One region of the Priestia sp. FSL P4-0332 genome, then DNA from elsewhere that is predicted to be linked to it. Evidence: riboswitches for the same ligand, from Rfam matches in the RefSeq annotation. Region 1 holds a riboswitch; each other region holds the start of a gene.
What was found. Region 1 has a riboswitch for cobalamin ahead of MKY06_RS13405 ((2Fe-2S) ferredoxin domain-containing protein). Riboswitches for the same ligand answer to the same signal wherever they lie in the genome.
Positions count from the first base shown of each region.

Region 2: linked by a shared signal. The riboswitch ahead of MKY06_RS10225 (ABC transporter substrate-binding protein) and the one ahead of MKY06_RS13405 ((2Fe-2S) ferredoxin domain-containing protein) in region 1 are both predicted to bind cobalamin.
Region 3: linked by a shared signal. The riboswitch ahead of MKY06_RS15030 (cobyric acid synthase) and the one ahead of MKY06_RS13405 ((2Fe-2S) ferredoxin domain-containing protein) in region 1 are both predicted to bind cobalamin.
Region 4: linked by a shared signal. The riboswitch ahead of metE (5-methyltetrahydropteroyltriglutamate--homocysteine S-methyltransferase) and the one ahead of MKY06_RS13405 ((2Fe-2S) ferredoxin domain-containing protein) in region 1 are both predicted to bind cobalamin.

Region 1 covers NZ_JBBOUA010000001.1:2,640,538-2,643,746, reverse strand. The annotation lists gene MKY06_RS13415 (M42 family metallopeptidase) at 1-707, shown strand, start outside; gene MKY06_RS13410 (hypothetical protein) at 1,060-1,218, shown strand; cobalamin riboswitch at 1,365-1,543, shown strand; cobalamin riboswitch at 1,662-1,841, shown strand; gene MKY06_RS13405 ((2Fe-2S) ferredoxin domain-containing protein) at 1,943-2,323, shown strand; gene cobJ (precorrin-3B C(17)-methyltransferase) at 2,337-3,209, shown strand, end outside.
Region 2 covers NZ_JBBOUA010000001.1:2,029,996-2,033,204, forward strand. The annotation lists gene MKY06_RS10215 (YpjP family protein) at 1-584, shown strand, start outside; gene MKY06_RS10220 (thioredoxin family protein) at 773-1,087, shown strand; cobalamin riboswitch at 1,178-1,310, shown strand; gene MKY06_RS10225 (ABC transporter substrate-binding protein) at 1,569-2,528, shown strand; gene MKY06_RS10230 (adenosylcobinamide amidohydrolase) at 2,617-3,209, shown strand, end outside.
Region 3 covers NZ_JBBOUA010000001.1:2,950,875-2,954,083, reverse strand. The annotation lists gene MKY06_RS15040 (APC family permease) at 1-290, shown strand, start outside; gene MKY06_RS15035 (YdcF family protein) at 349-912, opposite strand; cobalamin riboswitch at 1,060-1,239, shown strand; gene MKY06_RS15030 (cobyric acid synthase) at 1,332-2,858, shown strand; gene MKY06_RS15025 (FecCD family ABC transporter permease) at 3,064-3,209, shown strand, end outside.
Region 4 covers NZ_JBBOUA010000001.1:3,463,657-3,466,865, forward strand. The annotation lists gene metE (5-methyltetrahydropteroyltriglutamate--homocysteine S-methyltransferase) at 1-2,079, opposite strand, end outside; cobalamin riboswitch at 2,230-2,418, opposite strand; SAM riboswitch class I at 2,498-2,608, opposite strand; gene MKY06_RS18000 (hypothetical protein) at 2,689-2,940, opposite strand.

The DNA of each region.
Region 1 (3,209 bases):
CAGGAACCATCCTTATGCATCAAACATCTGTTCATGTGTATAAAGATGCAGGGAAAGCTGAGCGGAATCAAGAAAATATAGAAATTCGACTGGATGAAAAAGTACATAGCGCAGAAGATATTCGCAGCCTTGGAATTGAAGTCGGCGACTTTGTTTCGTTTGATCCTCGTGTAGAAATAACAAAAAGCGGTTTTATTAAATCTCGTCATCTCGATGATAAAGCAAGCGTAGCTTTATTGCTTCAGCTCATGAAAACAATTCAAGAAGAACAGATCGAACTGCCATACACTACGCACTTTCTCATTTCAAATAATGAAGAAATTGGGTACGGAGGAAATTCCAACATTACGCCTCAAACAGTAGAATACTTAGCGGTTGATATGGGTGCTATGGGAGATGGACAATCTACTGATGAATACACCGTGTCTATTTGTGTAAAAGATTCAAGCGGCCCATATCATTACGGTTTGAGAAGGCATTTGGTGGAGCTAGCTAAGCAGCATGATATTCAGTACAAATTAGATATTTATCCGTTTTACGGATCAGATGCTTCTGCTGCTATTCGTGCCGGACACGATATCGTACACGGCTTAATTGGTCCAGGAATTGATTCTTCTCATGCGTTTGAGAGAACGCATCAAGATTCATTGAATCATACGTATAAGCTTCTTTATTACTATGTGCAGTCGAACATGGTTCTGCTTTAAGAAAGGAATATTTAATTAATGTATTTTTATGCAAAATAAAGAACAGGACGGGATTGTGATGTCTGTCCTTTCCTTTCCTAAAAAAGAAGCCGGCTGTCCGGCTTCTTTTTTTAATAAATACTATATATTTTTTTACTGGTGAAGCAACAGTGGGTTAAAAAAGCACCTTTTTTAAAGAGGTACAATACTGCTTAAACCTTTTGTACATTGTGTTCATTTACAGAAGTTAAAATGTTTTTAAATTTTTAAAAGTTTCTTGTGACAAGTTTTGTAGAATGGGTTTTCAAAAGGAAATGGTTTCAGCATAATGTGGATATAGCGATCACTACAATAATCGGAGGCGAATCTTTTCATGTGGGTACTGACGGTATATGCTGGAAAAGAAATGAAAATGTTTGAATTTGAAACTGAAAAACAGGCGAGAGAAGCTTTTGCTAAAACAAATGGCTGTAAAGTTCTTTCAGAAGTTGTGTATTATAATGATCCTCATTTAACATTAGTAGCTATATAATGAAAAAACAAGAGCTGATTTTATGCTCTTGTTTTTTTATAGATACTTGTATCTTCCGAAAAGAATAGAGTTGAAATAAAAAAAAATGTACGCTATGATATGGTAGTTACTTCTATTATTCTGATAGTTTAAAAGGTTCATATATATCAAACAGCAACAGTAAAGATGCCAAGAAGGCTTAATAGGGAAACTGGTGAAATGCCAGTACTGTCCCCGCAACTGTAAGTGTGGACGAACGAGTATAACCACTGTGAAAAAATCACGGGAAGGTTTTCAAGTAGAATGATACACAAGTCAGGAGACCTGTCTTTATTGTGAAGTTTCTATTTCTCCGGGGAGCGGGAAGGGAAACGTTGGCTTAAAGTGGCATTCGTGTACACTCTTATTCTGACGTTTTACCCGCTCGCATATTAGCGAAGTGGGTTTTTCTCATATCCTAAAACTACATATCGTGCAAAAAAGGTGCGCAATGTTCACATTGCGTTAAATGGGAAGTCTGGTGTAAAGCCAGCGCGGTACCCGCCACTGTGAAGAGGAGCTGATTGCATATGCCACTGTATTCGGGAAGGCGCAATCAAGTGATGAATCGAAGTCAGGAAACCAGCCTTTTTCTAATGCGAAGCTTACCCTACGGGATATAGGTGGAAGTGCAAAAACTTAGTTTGAATTTTCTGCGCCTCTATCATTGATAGAGGCGCTTTTTTTAGTAAAGGAGCGAATGAGTGTGACGACGTGGAACTTAAATGGAACAAAACATCACGTATTGATTTGTAATGGAAGCAGCTGTATGAGAAAAGGTGGAGAAGAAGCCACGCAGGCTATTCGAAATAAAGTGACGGAACTGGATTTGGATGAAACGGTTCATACAACGCGTACGCGCTGTAACGGACGATGCAAAGATGCTCCTGTAGCTATCGTCTATCCTTCAGGAGATTGGTACAAGCAGGTCACTGAAACCGTGGCTCACCGGATTGTCAAAGAGCATTTAGCAGGAGGCTGCAGTATAAAGGAATCGCTTATTTATGAATGTGATCAAAATGGTTTCGTTTCTCCGGAAAACAGTGACTCCATAGAAGGAATTGACAAAGTAAAAAGTAACGCATAAAGGAGGAGCTAGCATGAAAGGTAAACTGTTAGTTATTGGATTTGGGCCAGGAAGCTTTGAACATATTACACAGCGAGCAAGAGAAGCCATTCAAGAAAGTGATATGATCATCGGTTATAAAACCTATGTGGAACTAATTCAAGGACTGTTAACGAATCAGCAAATTATTAGTACGGGAATGACCGAAGAAGTAAGCCGTGCACAAGAAGCTGTAAAGCAAGCTGAAGCGGGCAAAACCGTAGCTGTCATTTCAAGCGGAGATGCAGGAGTATACGGAATGGCAGGCCTTGTGTATGAAGTGTTGATTGAAAAAGGCTGGAAAAAAGAAACGGGCGTAGAGATGGAAGTAATTCCTGGCATTTCGGCTATTAATTCATGCGCATCTCTCCTTGGAGCGCCCGTGATGCACGATGCTTGTACGATTAGTTTAAGTGACCACCTTACGCCTTGGGAGCTAATCGAAAAAAGAATTGAAGCAGCTGCACAAGCAGATTTCGTAGTGGCTTTTTACAACCCAAAAAGCGGAAGACGAACAAGACAAATTGTTGAAGCGCAAAGGATTCTATTAAAGTACCGTTCCCCTGATACGCCTGTTGGTCTTGTTAAAAGCGCTTATCGTGACCGTGAAGAAGTCGTAATGACCAACTTAAAAGACATGTTAAACCATGAAATAGGCATGCTGACTACCGTTGTTGTCGGAAATTCATCTACATTCTTTTACGACGATTTAATGATTACACCGCGAGGATATCAGCGGAAATATACCCTCAACCAAACGGAGCAGCCGCTAAGACCGCATCAGCGACTTCGAAAAGAAGCAGAACCATGGGCTCTCGATCAAGAAGAGACTGTAAAGCAAACAGCTTCAGCTATTGAAGCAGTTCAG
Region 2 (3,209 bases), 610 kb from region 1:
GAATGCTAGTTGTATTTATTACAGTATTTACATTTGGGCTTGTCACTCCACCAGAATATTTATACGTTGATGATGCAAAAGCGGACAAGCAACATAAAGCAGGGTATGTAAGAGAAACAACTCCTGTCACAGCTGTTATAGAAGATATTCATTTGCCATATGAAGAACCAAAATATGAAGACGTTTCATCATTTGTTACGTATGCAATGGAATCAGCTGAAAAACAGTCAGTGGAAAAATTCGGAACAAAAATTGGGCCTGTCATTGAAGACGAATTTCGTCAAGCAGTGTTACCTAAAATTGAAGAAGTGCTGACCGACATTGGCACTGAACGTGAACAGTCAATTCAGAATCTCGAGATAAGCGAGCATCCTGCTGCTGGCTACGGTGAAAAGATTTTCCATGTATATGACCGGGAGACCGGTCAGGACTTAATACGGTTTCACGTACGGCGTGAAAATCCTCCAAAAGATGGATACTGGTTTAATTTTCACTATCATGCGGCTGCAGATAATTTTCAAAAGCATTATGATTTAGGGAAAATTTATTGGAACCGAAACATGCCGCCTAAATGGTTTAGCTGATAATAGACACAACATTCTACGATTTCGAAATGTTAGCTTTTTTAAGCTAGCATTTTTTTACGTCTAAAACCGTTATGGTCTAAATAAGCTGAAACATTAGCACAACGATAAAAAAATCGTTTATAATGAAGTCAGACTTCTTACCATAGAATAGTGAGAAGGAACGAATAGATGCTGGAGGTAACACGATGAAACAATTTACGGAAGAAAAACAATTTCGCGAACAAATTAAGAACGAAACACTAAGCGTTGGGATTTTTACGACAACGTGGTGTCCTGATTGCAAACGTTTGGATATGTTCATTGATGAAATCGTTGACGAAAATACAGATAAAGCATGGTTTAAAATTGACAAGGATGAGTTTGAAGAACTTTCTGCTGAAAACAATGTAATGGGTATTCCTTCTCTTCTTGTATATAAAAACGGTGAAAAAATTGCACACTTGCACAGTGCAAATGCTAAAACGCCTGAAGCGGTCCGTGAATTTTTAGCAACTCTTTAATTCCTGAAGCTGCGAGAGCATTCTCGCAGCTTTTTTTGTGAGAATGGCTATTTCCATTTTTCCATGAGTGGGGTATACTAGGACAAGTGAATAATCGTAAAGCAATAAGGTCTCAATTTAAAGATTGAGTGAAAAGGGAAGTCTGGTGAAAAACCAGCGCGGTCCCGCCACTGTAAGCGCTTTGTGCGTAAGTCAGGAGACCTGCCTTATTGTTAGCTGTGAAACCTTCGAGGAAGGGTGAAGCAGGGTAATGAACATACTTATCAAGTATAGTGAACGGATTCTTTTCCTGCTTATCTTGACGTTACCTGCTTTGCTTTCAATTGAAAGTAAAGCTTTTTTATTTTGAAGCTGCCGGCGAGCAGTATACATAGTCAAAGCGGAAAAACGGGATAGCGCTGCTTTTTGCATGATCATTTGCTTTTTCTTTAACGTGGAGGTTTCGTATTCACAATGAACAATATATAGGGGGAGTATTTAGATGAAAAAATGGCTTTCGTATTCCATTATTGCACTGTTAGTCATCGTACTTGCTGCATGCGGTGCAGGCAGCCAAAGCAACAGTGATAAAAAAACGAAGCAAGATACGGCACAAACGTCACAAGCTGCATTTCCAGTGAAGGTAAAAGACGCGCGTGATAAAGAAATTACGTTGAAAAAACAGCCTAAGAAAATTGTTTCATTAATGCCAAGTAATACGGAGATTGTATATGCCCTTGGCCTTGAAAAAGAATTAGTCGGTGTTACAAGCAACGATGATTATCCTAAAAGCGTAAAGAAAAAAGCGCAGGTAGGAGATATGAACGTTAATGCAGAAAAAGTTATTGCTTTAAATCCTGATTTAGTGCTGGCACACGCTTCAAGTATGGGCGTTTCGGATGAAGTATTTAAACAAATTGAAAGTGCGGGTATTCCGGTATTTGTTGTAAAAGATTCAACAACGTTTGATACGGTTTATGATTCTATTACGCAAATCGGTAAATTAACAGGTAAAACAAAAGAAGCTAATCAAACAATTAAAGACATGAAAGAAAAAGTAGCTTCAATTGAGAAAAAAGCAAAAACGATTTCAAAAGAAGATCGTAAAAAAGTATGGATAGAGGTATCAGGAGCTCCTGAGATTTATACAACAGGAAAAGGTACGTTCATGAACGAAATGCTTACTATGATCGGTGCTGATAACGTAGCGGGTAGTGAAAAGGGTTGGGTTAAGTTTTCTGAAGAGCAAGTTGTTAAGTTAAACCCTGACGTTATTATCGCAACGTATGATGCAGACAAAAATGAGATTATGAAGCGTCCCGCTTGGAGCAGCATGACTGCTGTAAAAGAGGGTAACATCGAGAAGGTTGATCAAAACAAAATCAACCGCTTAGGACCTCGTATTGTAGATGGCTTAGATGACTTAGCAAAAGCAGTATACCCTGAGGTGTACAATAAATAAGAAGAGGGACCATATTCCAGTTCGAATTGAAAAGGGGATTGGTCCCTTTTCACATCTTAAAATTGAAGAACGGCCTGAGCTTTTAATCATGAAAACCGAGACTTCTTATAAAACATACAGCTCAGGGGTTTTAGGAACAGGTATTACGGAAACGGACACCTTTTACAATCGATTTGTTCACAAAGACTATTATTCAGATACTCCTTCTATGGAGTATGAGCAATATTTGATGAAAGAAAATGTACGCCATGAGCAAATCGTAGGGTTGATGACAGCCGTTTGGTTAAAAGAAAGAGCGGTTTACTGTTATGAAGGCTACGGAGTAAGAGTAGCTTCCGTGATAACGGCTGGAGTAGGAAACGCAGTAGATATTACAGCTGACGAAGCTGTCCCGTTCTATTCCTCTCCCGGTACAATTAATATGTTTTTTTTCGTGGAAGGTACGCTTACGGATGCTGCGTTTTTACAGCTTTTTATTGCGGCCACAGAAGCTAAAACAAAAACGCTGTCACAGCTGGGGATCATAGATCCAGCTACAAAGACTATTGCTACGGGAACATCTACGGACAGCATCTCAGTTGCAGCGTCTCAGCAAGGACCATTATATGAATATGCAGGCTCTATGACCGCTTTAGGTCAAGCGGTAGCCAAGCTGGTGAAAATAAGCTTAGAGCAGGGACT
Region 3 (3,209 bases), 310 kb from region 1:
TTTCTTGGCTGCTAGGATCACAGCTTCTAATGGTTGTTATCTACGTAGCGTTTAAGAAATATGTACCAACTGACGTCGTAAAATTTGCACAGCAGCTTAAATCTGCTTGGTGGCTAGTTGCTTATTATATTATTATGCTTGTTATCTCTTATCTAGGTTCATTTGGTGGAGGACAAGGTGTGCTAAGCAACCCGCTTGACTTAATTTTAATTGCTCTTGTTTCACTTGGTATTTTCTACTGGGCGAAATACACAGGTTTACCAAAAGCAGTTATCGATACAGATGATTAATAAAAAACACGGCATGAATTCATGCCGTGTTTTTCGTTTGTATAGGCGTGTACTCTATTTATTTATCAAACAGCCATGTTTTTAATATAGCAGCATACTCACGAAAGTAGGCTTGAAGTTTAATTGAATTTGGTGTCTTTGCGCCTAAAGGATAAACATCAAAACCTTGGCGCTTGGCAATAATAGAAGCGCGAAACAAATGAAAATCACTGCTAACAAGCACGACTTTTTTGTGTTGAATATCAACTTTCTGTTTAGTAAAAGTAAAATTCTCAAAAGTAGAAGTTGACTGATCTTCTTTTATAATTCGATTCTTTTTAATTCCTTCTTTCCGCAGAAAACGATAGGCTGCCTCTGCTTCAGAAATTTCTTCATCGGATCCTTTTCCGCCCGTTACGATAACTTTTGTTTGTTGATGTGCTTGTAAATAAGATAAGGCCGTCTTTACTCGTTCTTTTAAACTAGGAGACATTTGATCACCATCTACTTTAGAACCTAAAACGAGGACATAATCTGCGTTATGTGGAACAGACTTGTGAGCAGTTTGATACATACAAAAAGATATAATTACTATATAAAGAACAAGCGAACCAATAAAGGTATAAATCATTTTTTTCTTCAACTGTGAGCACCTTCCTAGCTATTTCATAAGATGTTTGGAAAATAATTGTTATTATAGCATACGAGACCCAAATAAGTATAAGCACAGTAATATATAATAATAGAAGAAAATCGTTATTGTGAATAGTTATAAAATTCGTTACAATAAAGAATAAATGATTTTAAAAGTGCCTCTAAGGAGGATAATAGGGAAATCGGTGTAAATCCGGTGCAGCCCCCGCTACTGTAAATGTGGATGAACCTGCAAAGACCCACTAGTCAAACTAGGAAGGGTGCAGAAGTAAAATGAAGCATAAGCCAGGAGACCTGCTTTTAAAAACCCCTTATTTTTCGGTGGGAGAAATAAGTCAAGACAATGTGTTAATGAGCGCATGACCAAACCTTGACTTTTACAGTTAAGGTTTTTTTATGTGGTAGGGAGTGGAAAAAGTGAAAAAAGGAAAACCGCTTATGATTCAAGGAACGCACTCAGACGCTGGAAAAAGCATGATTGCTACAGCATTTTGCCGTATTTTTAAAGAAGACGGCTATCAAACTGCACCGTTTAAATCGCAAAATATGGCGCTTAATTCATACATTACAATGGATGGAAAAGAAATTGGCAGAGCGCAAGGAATTCAAGCAGAAGCGGCTGGAGTAGAAGCAACAACCAATATGAACCCTATTTTAATTAAACCAACTCGTGATCATGAATCTCAAATTGTCGTTCACGGAAAACCGCTACGTAATATGTTTGCTTTTCAGTATCGGCAAGAATTTTTTAATGAAGGTTTAAACGTTATCACGGAAGCTTATAAAGAGCTTGCCAGTCATTATGATCGAATTGTGATTGAAGGCGCTGGAAGTCCTGCTGAAGTCAATTTGAACGATCGGGAACTCGTAAATATGCGCGTTGCAAAAATAGCCCAAGCGCCTGTTGTGTTAGTAGGAGATATTGATAAAGGAGGAGTTTTTGCGAGCCTAGTGGGTACTCTTCAATTGCTTCCAGATGAACACAAGTCTAGAGTTATCGGGGTGTTAATTAATAAATTCCGAGGAGATTTAGAACTTTTAAAACCAGGTTTGAAGTGGTTTGAAGAATACACGGGTGTTCCGGTTCTAGGAGTTATTCCTTATATGAACAACGTGGAAATTGATGCGGAAGATTCGTTATCACTTAGAAATTACTCAACGCTTGTGAATCCGTTAAAAGAAATTGATATTGCGGTTATCTCGTACCCGCGCATCTCAAATTTTACAGACATCGATCCTTTAAGTTTAGAAGAAGACTGTCACGTGAGGCTTGTAACCAAGCCGTCGCAATTAGGTACGCCTGATTTAATTGTTTTACCAGGAAGCAAAAATACGATTGAAGATGCTCAGTTTTTACAAGAAAGCGGCCTGGCTCTAGCCATTAATCAAGTTTTGAACACAACGAACGTTCACGTCATTGGCATCTGCGGAGGATATCAAATGCTAGGGGAGACAATTACAGACCCTGATGCAGTAGAATCTCGGATTGAATCCATTAAAGGGCTGGGCTTGCTTCCGGTGGAAACCGTTATGACAAACAGCAAAAAAACAGAAAGAGTTTCTGGGTATGTCCAGCTAGAAAGTGAAAGAGTTTCGATTGAAGGCTACGAAATTCATATGGGAAAGACGTTTTCTAAGAGCACCACGGAAGCTTTTGCAGTGGTAGAGCATGAAAAAGAAGGAACGGTTAAAGACAACGTCATTGGCACGTATGTTCATGATGTGTTTCATAACGATGCTTTGCGCAGAGCTTTGCTTAATCAAATTCGTAAACATAAAAAATTGCCGCCTATTACGGACACATTCAACAGTCGCCTGCAAAAAGAGGAGTCTTTTTCAAAAGCAGCAGCATATGTGAGAGAAGCCGTAGATATGGAAAAGCTGTATCATTTAATAGACAACTATAAAAGCCCGGAGCAAACACAAAAAGTATAGCTTGTAGGGGCTTTCGCTTGTTTTTTTACCGAGAACTTTAGTACGCTATTCTACGTTGCCTAGTTCAACAGTCTAGCACTCGTAACAAATAAAAGATGATTGTTTCCAACTTAATGCATGGTGGAAGCATGGTTTATGGACAGGAAAATGAATGGTTAATGTAATGTAAAACATCACGCCTCGTTTCCTAGAGGAGCTGAACGTATTGATTTTTAAACGTATTTTTTTTAACAAAGCATCTATTTTATACATAGTCAGTTTATTTATTGTATGTACTTCGGTAATTATGGGCGTATTTATTGGTACAGTTTCGTTAACCGTAGGAGATACAATCAAAATTATTATTGGCCA
Region 4 (3,209 bases), 820 kb from region 1:
TCCGATTCCTTGATTGTACGTATGTTTTTCAAACGCATAAATTAATTCACCGTGGCTTTTAGACGTTTCAATGGAAATCACGTCGGCATCAAGCGCTTTGATGGCATCAATAATCTCTTCGAATTCTGAATAGCACATATGCGTGTGAATTTGCGTCTCGTTTTGCACCGATACCGTTGCTAGTTTAAATGCATACACCGCAGCGTTCAAGTAGCTGTCCCAGTTTTCTCGTTTTAACGGCAATCCTTCACGCAGTGCCGGTTCATCTACTTGAATCATTGAAATGCCCTGACTTTCAAGTGCTTCTACTTCTTTTCTAAGAGCAAGCGCAATTTGATTTGCCACGTCGTAGCGCGGGATATCATCACGCACAAACGACCAATTTAAAATCGTAATCGGACCCGTCAGCATTCCTTTAACCGGCTTATTTGTTAGAGACTGTGCGTAGACCGTTTCTTTGATCGTCATCGCCTGCTCATACGATACATCTCCGTAAATAAGCGGCGGCTTCACGCAGCGAGAACCGTAAGATTGCACCCAGCCAAACTTCGTAAACTGAAAGCCTCCTAATTTCTCACCGAAGTATTCGACCATGTCCGTACGCTCAAACTCTCCGTGCACAAGGACATCTAAGCCGATGTCTTCTTGAATTTCAATCCATTTTTTTATTTCCTCGTTAATGTACGCTTCATATGCTTCATCGCTTAACTCGCCTTTACGCCATTTTAAACGCTCTTTTCGCACTTCTTTTGTTTGCGGAAAGCTTCCAATCGTTGTCGTTGGAAGAAGCGGCAGTTGAAACGCTTCTTGCTGAACGCGTTGACGTACGTCAAACGGCGCTTGTCGCGCTGCTTTATAGCTGTGCAGCTGCTTCAGCTCTTTTTGCACGTCTTGATGATTTCGAAAAGATGAACCATTTAATGCTTGAATCGCCTGTTTGCTTACGTTTATTTCTTCTTCTATCGACTCTTTTCCTTGCTGCACTGCTTTTGTTAAAAGCGTGATTTCCTTTAGCTTTTCATCTGCAAAAGAGAGCGCATTTTTCAATACTGGATCAATGGTTTCTTCATTTTTCACCGTGACAGGAACATGTAATAAACTTGATGAAGGCTGCAGAATCAAACGGTCTTTTGATACGGCTTCTTCAATTTCACTAAGCGTTAAAAGCTGTTCGTCCAAATTTTCACGCCAAATATTTCGTCCGTCAATCACTCCCGCAGCCAGCACTTTATCAGTTGGAAAACCATATTTATTAAGCACAGTGAGATTTTCGCCTCGGTCATGCACAAAGTCTAAACCGATTCCTTCAACAGGAAGAGACACAACTTCTTTGTAGTGATCAACGCTGTCAAAATACGTTTGCAAAATGACTTTTACATTCGGTGCTGCTTCCTTCAAAGTTTGATAGACTTCTGTGTAAAGCGCCAGTTCTTCTTTTGATAGCGTTGTAGATAAAATTGGCTCATCTATCTGCACCCACTCTACTCCTTCTGCCTGCAGCTCCGCTAAGATAGTTGCATAAAGCGGAACAAACTGTTCAACTACTTCTTTAAACTCACTTTTTTTATATCCTTTTGACAGCTTCACAAATGTTACTGGACCTACAATCACGGGCTTTCCTTCAATATTCAGCTTTTCTTTTGCTTCTTTGTAAAACTGAAGCGGGCGATTTTCTACAAGTACCGGCGTACATTCCTCAAGCTCCGGTACGATGTAGTGATAATTTGTGTTAAACCATTTTGTCATCGTAGAGGCTACCGCACCTTTTGTTCCTCGGGCGATGTCAAAATACGTTTCAAGCGATACTGGTCCTCCGTTATACTCAAAGCGCTTTGGCACTAGACCGAACATAACAGCTGTATCTAACACGTGATCGTATAAGCTAAAATCGCCGACTGGAATCAATTCAATTCCTGCGTCACGCTGTTTTTTTAGATGCGCTAGACGAAGAGCTTTAATTTCTTGAAGAAAGATACCTTTCTCTAGCTTTCCTGCCCAAAACTGCTCAAGCGCTTTTTTCCATTCTCGTTTTTCACCAATTCTTGGATAACCTAAGTTCGAACTTTTTACACTGCTCATTTTTTCCACTCCCTGTATATTTTTTTATCGGTAAACTAAAAAATCTCTCTTTTCGAAATGAAAAGAGAGATAATACGCATACTTAACTAGAGTTGAGACAGCCTGTTTTTCTCAACACGTATTCCTCACTCCTCTCTATATCCCGTAGAGCTTAAGTGCATACAACAGGCAGGTCTCCTGACTTAGGTTCATCGCTTCCTATCCCTTCCCATTTCAACATGAAACAGTGGTTAATAAGTTGCTCCCCATTACAGTGGCGGGACCGCGCCGGCTTTTCACCGGTCTTCCCTTTTAAGCTGCGTACATTCGTTACACAGCACCTGATGCATTTTTATAAAATTGTCCATTCAAAACATATTCACATAAAATAAAAAGCCTCTCTATCACGAATAGAGAGGCATAGTATCTATGAAATCCTCTCTTATTTTTCAAAGCTGTACGCTTTGCAGGATGTAGCACCTTTTCAACAAGAATGTTAAATGGTTGCCGGGCTTCACAGGGCCAGTCCCTCCGCCTCTCTCAATAAGAGTTTTAATTGTTTATAATATTTTGAATGTAGAGTCATCTTAACACCTTAGATTTATGTTGTCAAAAGAAATTTCAAAAAAATTAGTTTTTAGGAGGCGCTGACGCTAATTTTTGCCTTAACAATTTGTAATCGTCTTTTCGGTGCGTTTCAATTAAATCTTTGGCTCCCTGGTGATATCCTGACGAATAAATATACTCTACCGCTGTTTCGATAAGCTTTCTTTTTTCTTCGGCACACTCCCGGTCCATTAAGGGGAACAGTCTACCTAAAAGGTCATTTAAATCTTCCTTGATAAAACGATCAAGTCCTTCTTGCATCTTTTCGTTTGCCATGATTGCTCCTCCATTTGCTGTGTATGTTCTAAGCCTCTATAAACAGGCATTTCACTGTAAATTTTAAGATAAAGTTAAGTCATTAAACAGTATATCAAGTGAATGTTTTTCTTCAATTACATATGTAATACAAATATATGACAAATATAGAGAATATATCATCATTCATTATCTATTATAACGTTTGACTGAGCCTTCTGCTACAAGGTTTCTGTAAACATTATGCATAATCTTCCAAAAGTCTGCCTGTGAATTACGGGCAGGCTTTT